Regions from separate parts of the Paenibacillus sp. FSL H8-0122 genome, predicted to be linked through region 1. Evidence: riboswitches for the same ligand, from Rfam matches in the RefSeq annotation. Region 1 holds a riboswitch; each other region holds the start of a gene.
What was found. A riboswitch is a leader RNA that binds a small molecule or an ion and turns the genes downstream of it on or off. The one in region 1 is predicted to bind cobalamin.
Positions count from the first base shown of each region.

Region 1 (4,182 bases):
TCACGGGTTACGACAGCGGAAGGCTCGAATGCGCCGCCGGTTCCGCTCATATATCCAAGTCCCGTCACCGTACGGACAGCGGACAATGCATAGTCGCTAATTTTATCTTCGTCGCTGAATGTACCGGCCCCTGCTCCTGCTCCGGCTGATGCCGAATCCAGCTTAAAAGCTCTAACGATCATCACAGCCATATCCTGGCGCGTAACCAGCCCGTCCGGCTTAAACGTCTTGGCCGTCACACCGCTAATGATTCCTAGCTCCTTCGCCCGGTTCACTGTTCCATAATACCATGTACCGGCCTTAACATCACTGAAGGCCCCAGCAGAAGACGCCGCAGACGGCTCGTTCCCGGTTAACCGCAGCAGCAGCGCTGCAAATTCAGCACGGGTAATATTCTTTTTCGGTGCAAACAGCAAGCTGCTCTCACTCACACCGTTCATCAGCTTGCGGTCATACGCCGTGTATACCGACTCCAGCGCCCAAGGCGAGATCGACTTCACATCGGCAAAAGCCGGACGGTCCGCCGCAGCAGAAGCCACGGTTACCGGGACCGTATGACGGACGATTGCCGGGGTTTTATCCTTCAGATATCCCGTAACCGTCAGGGTATATTTATTCGCCGGCAGACCTCCGGCCACAACAGCCACACCCGCAGCATCTGTAACTGCTGTTTTGCCGCCGATGGTTACCTGTACGCCTGCTGCCGGTGAGGTTACCGGATCGGAGGTGAAGGTCGCCTCATTCCAGACCCATTGCTTCTGGTTCACCTGCACCTTCAGATCTTGTCCAGGCTGCGGCTGTGCGGGAGTCACGGTTACGGCATCAACCACCTGCGTGTTGTCCCCGCCATAATAGACCACAATGCGGTCATTCTCCTCCAGCATGAAGTCACCCATACCTACACTTGGATAGATCCATGCTCCGCCGCGTGCGACTACATACATCCAGCCATCATATCCGCCAAACGTACCCGCAGTCACGCCGCCGATCCCCGTCACATAATTGCCTGCTTCATTGACCAGGGCCAGGCGCTTGGCTGCTGCTGTCTTGTCCAGTGCCGTAAGCACATTTCCAGCGTATACGCTGCCTTCAGCCAAGGTTCCATTTGGACCCTCAACAGTAACGGAGACACTTACCTGAGGATTCTTCACTGGTGTGCCGCTAAAGTCAAAGAGCTTACCGCCTGTTCCAAACAGCTTGTACGCTACCAAAGCCTCCAGCGCCTGCTCTGTAGAGAGCGGATTGGAGCTGCCGCCTGCAGTGTGGGCGAATCCGCCGCCCTCTGCGCTGAAGCTCAGCAGCTTGCTGACCAGATTGATATTACCCTTCGTATAATCTGCTCCTGCAGGATCAATGCCGAAGGCAGACAGACCGATGATGGCCTGAGCTACACTCTCGCTGCTGTCGCCATATCCGCCGTTCTTATCCTGTGCCTTAGCCAGCCAGGCTGCCGCCCGCTGACCAGCAGCATTCACTGCTGCTTCCTGCTTGTGTCCAGCCAGTGCGTTCAGCACCATCGCTGTCATATCCGGATCACTCGCACCCGTGGTCAGGGTGAAGCCGCCGTCCGGGTTCTGCTTCGCCAGAATCACTGCCAGCAGCTTCGACGGTGTCCATTTCGCATTGGCCGGGATCGTATAGCTGCCGGAATCCAGAGCCAGCAGTGCATAGACCGGATTATTCAGCGTCTGGCCCGTAATTTTATCGTTATTGTACAGCTTCTCGATCAGGTTATAGCCTGACACATTCGCCGGGTCGCCGCCCAGTGCCTTAACAGCCAGCGTGATCCGGGCATAGTCCGTAGCTCTGGCAAAAACACCCTTAGCCTCAGCCACCTTGCCCTCAAGCGTCTTCAGATAGCCGGCTGGAACCTTGTAGCCCGCTTGCGCAAGGCCAATCGCCTGCCAGTCCGACTGGACTCCGTTATTCAGCATGAACTCCGCAGTAGCATAGACCGCAGCGGTTACGCTGGCTGCTTCACTTGCGGGCAGAGCGGATACCGCGGGTGCGGAAGTCCCGCCTGCCTGTGCAGCAGCAGCTTGTCCTGACGGGACTACGGCTGCTCCAAGCAGTGCGAACAGCATAATGACAGCTAGTCCCAGCCGTGTGAATCTGGATGATAGAGAGTGGTTCTTCATAACTAACCTCTTTCCTGAAATAGAATGGATGAATCCTGCTTCCTTACGCAAATAGAGCGGCAACCTAAAGACCGCCCTGTGCAGGGCGGCCGGGGAAGAATACAATACAGGGCGGCTGAAGGAGCCGATTGCTCTCCCGCATTACATACAATACAGCATATACAGCCCTCGCCAATATCAGCATCTGCTTCCACATTCTTACCCCCGAAGAATAGAAACAACAACGAAAAAGGCAGGTCTCCTGGCTCATACTTCACCGCTTCCCCCGCCTTCCCATCCCATTAACAGACAGTGGCTCCTCAGGAGTTGCTCCGTACTTACAGTGGCGGGACCGCGCCGGACTTGCACCGGGCTTCCCTTTTAAGCAGATTCCTCTATTAGACATAGCCCTGCCAGCATCTGCCGGCAACAGCGTACGGTCTCTTAGACATCCGCACCTTTTCCCAAAGCTTATTAAATTTTTAATATTCTGAAACAATCATAGCTACTATTCCCCTGTATGTCTATAGACCAGCTATTTCTATTACAGCCACAGCCACCCCAAGGCCTCGCCCAGGCCAGCCCGCACCAAAAAATCCTGAACAGCACATGCCCGCTACCCCGGCACATCGTACTATTCAGGACTATGGAGTCGTTCTTCTGCTGGTTAATTAAGACGTTGGCGGTACTAGCGGAGACAGCGGCAGCAGGCGATTGTATTATGTACATTAGAATTGGTGTAAAAGCGGCCGATAACGCATTCTGCTGCATTTCATACAATCGATTGTGGCAAAGAACCCTCCGCCGGGCCGAATTTCCAAAATCTAATGTACCGAATACAACAGAACGCCATATAAGCTCCAATATGCCTGATTCTAGTGTACAAAGTGCGATAGATTAGCTACTTACGGACACCAGCATACCTATCTGCTACATTCCATATATTCCAGCCTGCCGGAGCACTAATAAATGCACTACGCTAAGGTAACGTAGGATGAGCCGCTAGCCGATCATCAGGTTTAAACTAATTAGCCTTTAATTTAACCCCCTCGCTTGCTGAGGGTCTGCCGTACCCCGACGAAGGTGCACACTGTATGCTTAAATGCAATCTGTACAACTAAATCGTCTGATTTACCGCCAAATGTACTTTTAGCTGTATTTCGTGCACCTAAAATGCTTCTGTATCCGGCTTTTCGCCCATTCGGGCAAATTTAGTTGTATGGAATACAGTTAGGATAGGTCTGCCCTTCTTTTCACTGTTTTTAGTTGTACAGAGTACACCTATCTCTGAAGGTAATGTTACCCGATCGCACTAGTTAAAAAATGTAAACAGCCAGCTTGTTGCCGCTGCTTTATTCTGCATCCGTGTCTGCTTCCGGGCTTGCGGAAGCAGAGGGTTCCGCACTAGGCGCGGCTGTGGCTGGGACCTCCGGGGCGCTGCCCGGATCTGCCGCCAGCTTCAGCGTGTAGCCTCCGGCGGTGATCATATCACCTGCCGCCAGCTTCGCGCCTGCTGCCAGCTCCACCGTCACCTCGTATACGCGTGACGGAGGAGTCCCCGCCGCCGCTGGAGAGGCGGTGGCTTCACTGTCCGCACCGCCGTCCGCTCCAGCGCCTGTCTCACCCTTCGCACCGCCGTCCGCTCCAGCGCCTGCCTTACCGCTCGCATCGCCGTCCACTCCGGCTCCTGCTTCACCGCTCGCACCGCCGTCCACTCCGGCTCCTGCTTCACCGCTCGCAGCGCCGTCTACTCCGGCGCCTGCCTCACCCTTCGCAGCGCCGTCCATTCCAGCGCCTGCCTCACCCTTCGCATCGCCGTCTACTCCGGCGCCTGCCTTACCACTCGCACCGCCGTCCGCTCCGGCGCCTGCTTCAACCTGGCAACTGCTAACCGTTGCCTTAACCTCGTAGTCCGTAACGCCGCTGGCGGACTCCACCTTGATCCGCTCCGGCTTGAAGGCGGAGCATTCCGCCGCATCAGTGAAGCTGAACACCAGCTTAACGCCGTTATTCTTTCCCGCTTCTCCGCTTCCTGCCCCTCCATCACTGTTCCCGCCGCTCCCTG
Region 1 covers NZ_JBBOTB010000001.1:5,537,508-5,541,689, forward strand. Annotated here, with positions in the region: gene NSS64_RS23900 (S-layer homology domain-containing protein) at 1-2,138, opposite strand, end outside; cobalamin riboswitch at 2,353-2,554, opposite strand; gene NSS64_RS23905 (GAP1-N2 domain-containing protein) at 3,470-4,182, opposite strand, start outside.

Region 2 (4,182 bases), 600 kb from region 1:
AAAGGCGCAGTTCCAAAAACCCGGAAACCCGCGCCACTATCGACTTTGTAAAGATGCTGGTGAAGGGAATTGAACCCCCGGCCTACGCATTACGAGTGCGTTGCTCTACCCCTGAGCTACACCAGCTTACAGACGTTTGCATCTGCCAAACAAAAAATATTATAACTCTTCCAGCGGAAAACGCAACCCCTTTTTCCGCTGGCTGCCGTGTCATCAGCCCTGCATCAGCCCCAGCCCGCGGAAATAATCCAGTGCAAGCTTAGCGCTCTCAAGAGAAGATACCTCATAGGCCTCCTGCTCCACAATATAATAGAGAATTCCGCTCTGCTCCGCGATCTCGAAGACGCTCCGGAAATCGACCTCTCCCTTTCCGAGATCAGTCTCCTCATTGTCTGCTCCGAAGTCCTTAATGTGAACCAGCGGAACACGGCCGGCGTACCGTTGCACATAATCTACGGGCCGGGCTCCGCCCCTGTATACCCACCCCAGATCGAACTCTGCCAGCATATGCTCCGCAGGAATCCGCTCCAGCCAGATATCGATGACCGCCTTGCCGTCAACTTTTGCGAATTCATAATCATGGTTGTGATAGCCATATTGCATTCCCGCTGCCCGGACCATCTCGGAGGCTTTCTCCAGGAATGGAATGATCCTCGTTACATCCTCTATAGTAGGGTTCGGAGGAAGCGGTGCCGACGGGGTGATTATATATTGCAGTCCGAGCTCTACCGCGTATTCAATCTCTTTGGCTAAGGCCTGTTCCATCTTATCCAGGCTGCTGAAGTCCAGACCTACATGCGCCGAAGGGGCTGCCAGGCCGAGTTCATCCAGCTTACGGCGCAGTTCCCCTGCAGATACACCGAAATAACCGGCGAATTCAACGGCCTGGTATCCCATCTCTGCCACCTTGGCCAGTGTGCCGAGGAAATCGTGCTCCGTCTGGTCGCGCAGTGTATACATTTGAATTCCGATCTGCTGTGCTGCTGTTGTCATGAAGAATCCGCTCCTTATCGTCATTTCTGATTGGATACTATATTCCCGCTACTTCCCCTGTAGCTTGCGCTCCACGGATTCCAGCTTGCTGCGGCTGGTCGAGGTCTTGTCGCGCCGGTCATCGATCTTGAGCGAGGTTGAGACTCTCTGCGCCCCGGCGGTGAACGGCGACTCATGCAGCGCTTCTACCGCAGCCAAAATCCGCGCTACCGGACCCTCAATAATCGTACCCATGGAAGTAAGCTCATAGGTAATGCCCTCCACCGTCTCCAGCACGCGCTGCATCTCGGCCACATAGCTGCTGAGACTGGTGCTGCCTGTCCCAACCGGAATAACGGTCACTTCGCCAATTGCCATTGTGAACTGCCTCCTAATGATCTGATGTGCCTGCCTCTTACTTATCCTCTTTATTGTAACGCTTCGCCAGGCTTGCTACAAATCACCTGCACCCTCTCTATTCTATTAATATCCGTCAAAATGATTACCAGGATTAGACGCACTCTATTTATGGATTCTTTGTGGCGTATTTTCGGAGATTTTATGAAAAATTCACGGCAGATTCAGAGGAAAGTTGTGGATTACCTGTGGACTAACTGTGGATCAGCTGTGAGTAAAAGCGCCGAACCCGCTCCCCGTGCGGGATTGCAAAAAATCATTTACAAACACAATATATTGCGGTAGCTTTAATAGATAACAACAAAATATAGTAGAAACGGGTGTTTCACCTCTTGTAATAGAGGTGCGACTTAATAGGGAAGCGCGGTGCAAAACCGCTGCGGTCCCGCCACTGTAACCGGATGCTCCCAGGGTGCGATGCCCAGGGCCGCATTCTCCGGATAATTGCCACTAAGGGGCGGAATAAGCCCCCCGGGAAGGCGCCGGAGGAGTTGCCGGAAGCCAGGAGACCTGCCTGTTTCGGTGGCACCGCTTAGACTCCTGCGAGGAACAGGGGAGGTGTCCGTATGCGGCCTGCAATAGCAGAGTTAGCCTTCCGTCATTCGGGTCAGAGGCTGCCGATACCTGAGGACGATCGGGGATTATTTTCAGGTATCGGCTCTGCGGAATATACAAGAACGGGCGTAAGCTATCGCCCTTGTGTCTGCTCGTATGTTCCACCCAGACCACAGGCAAATTTCCGTTTCCCGGATCTTTGCATCATGCATTCGGGCATTTCCGGCCTTCCCGGCTGGGGGTGCTTTTTTAACGCTTACAATACCCGAGAGGAGAGAGTTATATAATGACGCTGCTGGAGAAACGTTATAACGAAGGACAAGCTGCACAGGAGGATCTTTTGGAAGAGGTCATTCATCTGGGACGGGATATTATCGACAGCCGGGATCTGGATCTGCTGCGCGAGAATGCGAACCTGAACGGGGAGAGCTTCTCCGGCAAAATGAGCAAGTTCGGCAGTGAATACTCCAAATGGTATGCCCGCAATTTCACCATGCCTCCGCAGCTGGTACAGGCTACCCTGGATAATGTCGTCTATGTACATGACCTGGATCAATACGCCATCGGTACTACCAACTGCATCTTCATCCCGTTCGAACGGCTTCTCCGTGAAGGCTTCAACACCGGCAACGGCAGCGTACGGCCTCCCAACTCGATTATGACGGCGATGTCGCTGGTGGCGATTATTTTCCAGTCGCAGCAGAATGCGCAATACGGCGGCGTATCCGCCAACAAGCTGGATTATGACCTGGCTCCTTATGTGACCAAATCCTTCTCCAAGCTCTTCCGCAAAGGTCTGGAGTATTTCGAGGAGAACGCAGAGTGTTCGGAGCTTGGGGAGATTACGATGAGCCGCAGCGATCTGGCTGAGCAGTATCCGCGGGCCTTCCGTTTTGCCCTGAAGGAGACGCAGAGCGAGACCCTGCAGGCCGCAGAGAGTATGGTACATAACCTGAATACGATGTCCAGCCGCTCCGGCGGCCAGATTCCTTTTACCAGCATCAACTACGGCACCTGCACCTCCCCGGAGGGCCAGCTTGTGATCAGCTCGCTGCTGACGGCCACGATGAACGGACTGGGCAGCGGGGAGACGCCGGTGTTCCCGATTCAGATTTTCAAATGCAAGCAAGGCATCAACCAGCAGCCGGGTGACCCTAACTATGAGCTGTTCCTGAAGGCAGCGGAGTGCTCGGCGCGCAGATTGTATCCGAACTTCGCCAACCTGGACGCTCCGCTGAACATGCAGTATTACGATCCGGCTGACCCGGATACCGAGTTCGCTACGATGGGCTGCCGGACCCGTGTGCTCGGCGACCGCTTCGGACGCAACCATTGCTCCGGCAAAGGCAACTTGTCCTTCAACACGCTCAACCTGGTGCGTCTTGGTCTGGCTCACGGCACGATAACCGGCCGCCGCCTCGCTGCTGATGAAGAAGGGTTCTTCGACGACCTCAATCACTATATGGATATTGCGCTGGACGGCCTGCTGCACCGCTTCCGTATTCAGGCTTCCCAGAAGGCCAAAGCCTCCGATTTCATGATGCGTGAAGGCGTCTGGGAAGGCGGCGAGCAGCTTGCCCCTGATGACAGTGTAGGCGAACTGCTGAAGCACGGCAGCCTGTCACTGGGCTTCATCGGGATGGCGGAATGCATGAAGGCCATGTACGGCAAGCACCACGGCGAAGATATGGAGATTCACGCCAAGGCTGTAGCCATCGTCCGCCACATGCGTGAATATTGCGACCGCAAGAGCGAGGAGCTTAACCTCAACATCACCTTGTTTGCAACACCGGCCGAAGGTCTATCCGGCAAGTTCACGAAGATCGACCGCAAGGTGCTAGGCTCTATTCCTGGGGTAACCGACCGTGAATATTATACGAACTCGTTCCACATTCCGGTCTACCATGAACTGAGCGCAGCCAAGAAGATCAGCCTGGAAGCCCCGTTCCATGAATATTGCAACGCCGGAGCGATCTCCTATGTCGAGCTGAACGGCAATGCCCGGAGCAACCCTGCAGCCTTCGTCAAAATCATCAAATATGCGCTGGAGCAGGATATCAGCTACTTCAGCATTAACCATCCGATTGACCGCTGCTCCGGCTGCGGCTATGAAGGGGTCATCGGCACGAATTGCCCGACCTGCAATGCCCATGAGGATACCACCCATATCCGCCGTCTGCGCCGGGTTACCGGGTATCTGACCGGTGACTATCAGACCCGCTTCAATGCTGCCAAGCA
Region 2 covers NZ_JBBOTB010000001.1:6,139,403-6,143,584, forward strand. Annotated here, with positions in the region: tRNA gene NSS64_RS26220 (tRNA-Thr) at 55-126, opposite strand; gene NSS64_RS26225 (sugar phosphate isomerase/epimerase family protein) at 214-993, opposite strand; gene NSS64_RS26230 (MTH1187 family thiamine-binding protein) at 1,042-1,350, opposite strand; cobalamin riboswitch at 1,691-1,921, shown strand; gene NSS64_RS26235 (anaerobic ribonucleoside triphosphate reductase) at 2,231-4,182, shown strand, end outside.
Region 2: it holds a riboswitch for cobalamin, as region 1 does, so the genes downstream of both, NSS64_RS26235 (anaerobic ribonucleoside triphosphate reductase) here and NSS64_RS23900 (S-layer homology domain-containing protein) in region 1, are expected to answer to the same signal.

Region 3 (4,182 bases), 960 kb from region 1:
ACTCAAACACAAGGTCCTCGTTGTAATTGCCGAAGCCTTTACCGAACAGGGTGAGGCCGCCGATGTGCTCGGCATCCTCCTCGACAGAGAGCCGGAAGGTCCATTGTTTGTTGCGGATGCCTACCTGATCCAGGGTGACCTCCGACAGCTTTTGCCCATCCATGAAAGTGCCCGTCTGAGTAATCCGCAGCTGCTTGAGCAGGCCGTATTGATTGGTGAGTGCAGGCCACCAGGCCGGGGTGTATTTTCCCGGATTATCTCCGTAGTCACCGGGGCTGGTCCAGAAGCCAAGCGATTGTCCGTTCAGTGTGAAGGTAATATCCGACGGCCAGTTGTTGTTGACCGACGGGGCTTCGGAGGCGATCTCCATCGTGATGGCAAGCTCCTCCGGCTGCTGGCTCGACAGCAGGAAATTCGGGATTTTATACTCGACGAACCCCTTGCCGAACCAGAGAATCCCGGCGTTCACGCGCTCCTGGTCCCAGAAATAACGGGGATCGTCAAAGTGCCCGATGACCCTCTCTGTCGTAGACAGTCCACAGGTAGGCTCAATCTGGAAGTCGGAATAATGCCCCACCGGAATGTCCTTGCGGTACCCCCTGCGCGGAGTCCGGGCTTGTCCCGGAAAAACAATCTCAGCCCCGTCGGCGGCCAGTGTACAGATCTTCTGCAGACCGCTTTTGCCGGGAGCCATATGGCTGCGGATCAGCCCGGCGGCTTCGAGCTTGCGCACATGCATGGTCATAATCGCACTGCTGAGCTTGAGGGCTGCGGCCAGCTCCTTCACGTTCATGGGCTTCTCGGACAGCAGCCGCAGCATATGCAGGCGCACGGTACTGGACAGGGCCTCGTACACGGGCAGGGATTGTTCGGTTAGATCAAGTTTCATCGGATGCCTCCACGTTCAGGTTATATAGTTAATAATTATATTACTCAAATAAAATTTCTACAAGCCATGATTGGCTTCAGGACAGCTTTTCCAATTTATATCACAGACACGCTAAGCCCGGTCCGCTATGATGTGAGATGAATTAGCGATGAAACAAGGTGCTCTTGCCGGAAGCGGCAAGGGATAACAGGGAATCGGGTGCAACTCCCGAGCGGTCCCGCCACTGTATGGAAGAGCTGCACTTCATGAGGTCACTCGGGAAGCCCCGGGGAAGACGAAGTCTGCGGCGCCTGTATTCCAAGCCAGGAGACCTACCTTGTCGACGCACACCACGACTCTACGCGGATAGGAGCGGTGTACGGATAGGTTAATGAGAAGAGGCGTTCTGCCCTGATGGACCGGAGGAATCTTGGAATCTTAGAGATGACCCCCGGCTTACAGCTGCGGGATACAAGGACACGGCCCATAGTGATGGGACGATGAGAAGCACCTTGTTTCGCTTGGCTGCGTGCAGCGCGCTCTATCGAACTTGCCTGCGTACATACACTCCCACCCTTTAGGGTGGGTTTTTTGGAATATAAGGATTTTTATGCTTCACGCTATAAATCATCCTTATATTCCTCGCTGAAACGTACCGTCCTATAAAAGGACGGCAAAGATGTTTCCACTTGGGCTTTAAGATCTGTAATGGGAAAACAACAAACATGGAGGGTGACAAATGAAAAAGCACAGATGGTGGAGCTTTGCGGCACTGGTTGCCGGATTTACGGTGTACTTTATGCTGAATGAACCGGGGACGGCCCGGGCAATGCACATTATGGAAGGATTCCTGCCGGTAGGCTGGGCGGTGTTCTGGTGGGCGGCGTTTATCCCGTTTTTTGTGCTCGGAATCTTCAAGCTGAAATCCATGACAAGGGAGAATCCGGAGCTGAAGCTGCTGCTGGGTCTGGCCGGGGCGTTTACCTTCGTACTGTCTGCGCTCAAAATGCCTTCCGTGACCGGAAGCAGCTCCCACCCCACGGGTACCGGACTTGGTGCTGTTATGCTGGGGCCGCTGCCTATGAGCGTAATCGGCTCGATTGTCCTGCTGTTTCAAGCGCTGCTGCTGGCGCACGGAGGGATTACTACGCTCGGGGCGAATGCGTTCTCAATGGCGGTGGCGGGTCCTTTTGCCGGATATGCAGTGTATAAGCTGATGATGAAGCGGCCGGACCGTGAGAAGCTGGCGTTGTTCTGTGCGGCTGCGGTGGCTGATCTGAGTACGTATGTAGTGACTTCCTTTCAGCTGGCGGTGGCTTTTCCGGCGGCGGATGGCGGCGTGCTGGCTTCTTTTCTCAAATTCGGGGGCATCTTTGCCGTGACGCAAATCCCGCTGGCCATCAGTGAAGGGCTGTTGACGGTACTGCTCTGGAACTGGCTGAAATCGTATAGTCCGAATGAATTGTCGCTTCTGAAACGCAAGGTGAACGGAGGAAGAGCCTAATGAGCAATAAATGGAAAAATGGGTTGATGCTGCTGGTTGTTATTCTGCTGGTTATTCTGCCGCTGCTGCTGGTCAATGGGGAATTCGGCGGGGCCGATGATGCGGCTGAAGGTGTGATTACCGAGATGAATCCTGACTATAAGCCGTGGTTCAAGCCGCTGACCGAGCTGCCGGGTGAGACGGAGAGTATGCTGTTTGCATTGCAGGCAGCGATTGGTGCCGGTGTGATCGGTTATACCTTGGGGCTGCTCAAGGGCAAGCAGGGCGGGACGAAGCAGCATAACAGCAAGTGATTCGGAGGATTGACGTTCTCTCCTACAATAATGCTCTGCGCCAGTTATCCCCGATGTGGAAAAGCTCGTTCGCAGCCCTGATGCTCCTGCTCTCTTACACTGTACATCCGGTACTACAGGCTGCAATCACCCTATGGATGATGTCCTGGTGTGTATTGCAGGCCCGTATTCCCTTGCGTGCTTATGGCATGCTGTTCGGCACAGCGCTGCTGTTCTATGCGCTTAGCGTACCGGCGCTGCTCGTGGAATTCGGGCATCCTGCTGCGGGAGAGGCAGGAATATTCCCGCTTCCGGGACTGAATCTGCCGGTATATGTCACAGCGGCGGGACTTCAGCGGGCAGGGGAGCTGCTGGCCAGAATCTCTGCCTGTATGAGCTGTTTCTTTTTCCTGATGTTCACTACTCCGTTCAGTGAGCTTTTGCAGGTGCTGCGCAGGCTGCGGATGCCGCAGATTGTTCTGGAGCTGATGCTGATTATGTACCGCTTCTTATTCCTGCTGAGTGATGCAGCGCATGGGCTGCTGCTGGCCCGCAGGCTGCGCGGAGGCCGTAGAGGCTATAAGGCGAAGCTGCGTGAGACAGCGGCTATGGCAGGAGCGCTGTTCGGCAACACGATGCACCGGTATAACGGACTATCGCAGGGGCTGCTGGCCCGCGGATTCACCGATGAGATTATTCTCCCGCCTTATACGGCGCGTCCTGTGCCGCGGCGCTATGCTGTCCAGGCGTATGCCGGGATAGCAGTGCTGGTGCTGGCGCAGCTCTGGCTGTGGACGCGGGGGTGAAATCATGCGCAAAGTACAACAACTTCCGATCGGCCAAATCATATTAGAGGAGCAAGTGATGGATATGGAATATAGTCTGGCTTGTGACGGAGTGGTGTTCCATTACCCGGATACGAGGGAGCCTGCACTGCATGAACTGACGTTATCCATCCCCGCAGGAAGCAAGACGGCGGTGCTCGGTCATAACGGTTCGGGCAAATCGACGCTGTTCCTGCATGCCGTCGGCATTCTGCGCCCGCAGCAGGGGACGGTTATGCAAGGAGGGAAGGCGTTATCCTACTCCAAAAAAGAGCTGGCCGCTCTGCGGCGGAAAGTGGGCCTGGTCTTCCAGGACCCCGAGCAGCAGCTGATCCTCAGCACTCCGCTGGAGGATGTGTCTTTCGGGCTGCGCGGCAGCGGCATGGCTGAACCGGCTATCGCTGCGCGCTGCCGGGAGGTCATGGAGCTGCTGAATCTGACTGATCTGGGCGATAAACCGATTCACCAGCTTAGTCTGGGCCAGAAGAAACGCACGGCACTCGCCGGTGTACTGGCTATGGAGCCGGAGCTGATTCTGCTGGATGAGCCGACCTCGTATCTGGACCCGTTATCGGAGCAGCAGATGCTGAAAGGGCTTGAAGCCATACATGATAAAGGGACAACCGTAGTTATGGCTACGCATGATATGGACCTGGCCTACCGCTGGGCGGACTGGATTATTGTGCTGGAGCATGGAAGATGCCGGGCGGCGGG
Region 3 covers NZ_JBBOTB010000001.1:4,575,489-4,579,670, reverse strand. Annotated here, with positions in the region: gene NSS64_RS19780 (ArsR/SmtB family transcription factor) at 1-889, opposite strand, end outside; cobalamin riboswitch at 1,029-1,222, shown strand; gene NSS64_RS19775 (energy-coupling factor ABC transporter permease) at 1,608-2,372, shown strand; gene NSS64_RS19770 (energy-coupling factor ABC transporter substrate-binding protein) at 2,372-2,665, shown strand; gene cbiQ (cobalt ECF transporter T component CbiQ) at 2,662-3,450, shown strand; gene NSS64_RS19760 (energy-coupling factor ABC transporter ATP-binding protein) at 3,509-4,182, shown strand, end outside.
Region 3: it holds a riboswitch for cobalamin, as region 1 does, so the genes downstream of both, NSS64_RS19775 (energy-coupling factor ABC transporter permease) here and NSS64_RS23900 (S-layer homology domain-containing protein) in region 1, are expected to answer to the same signal.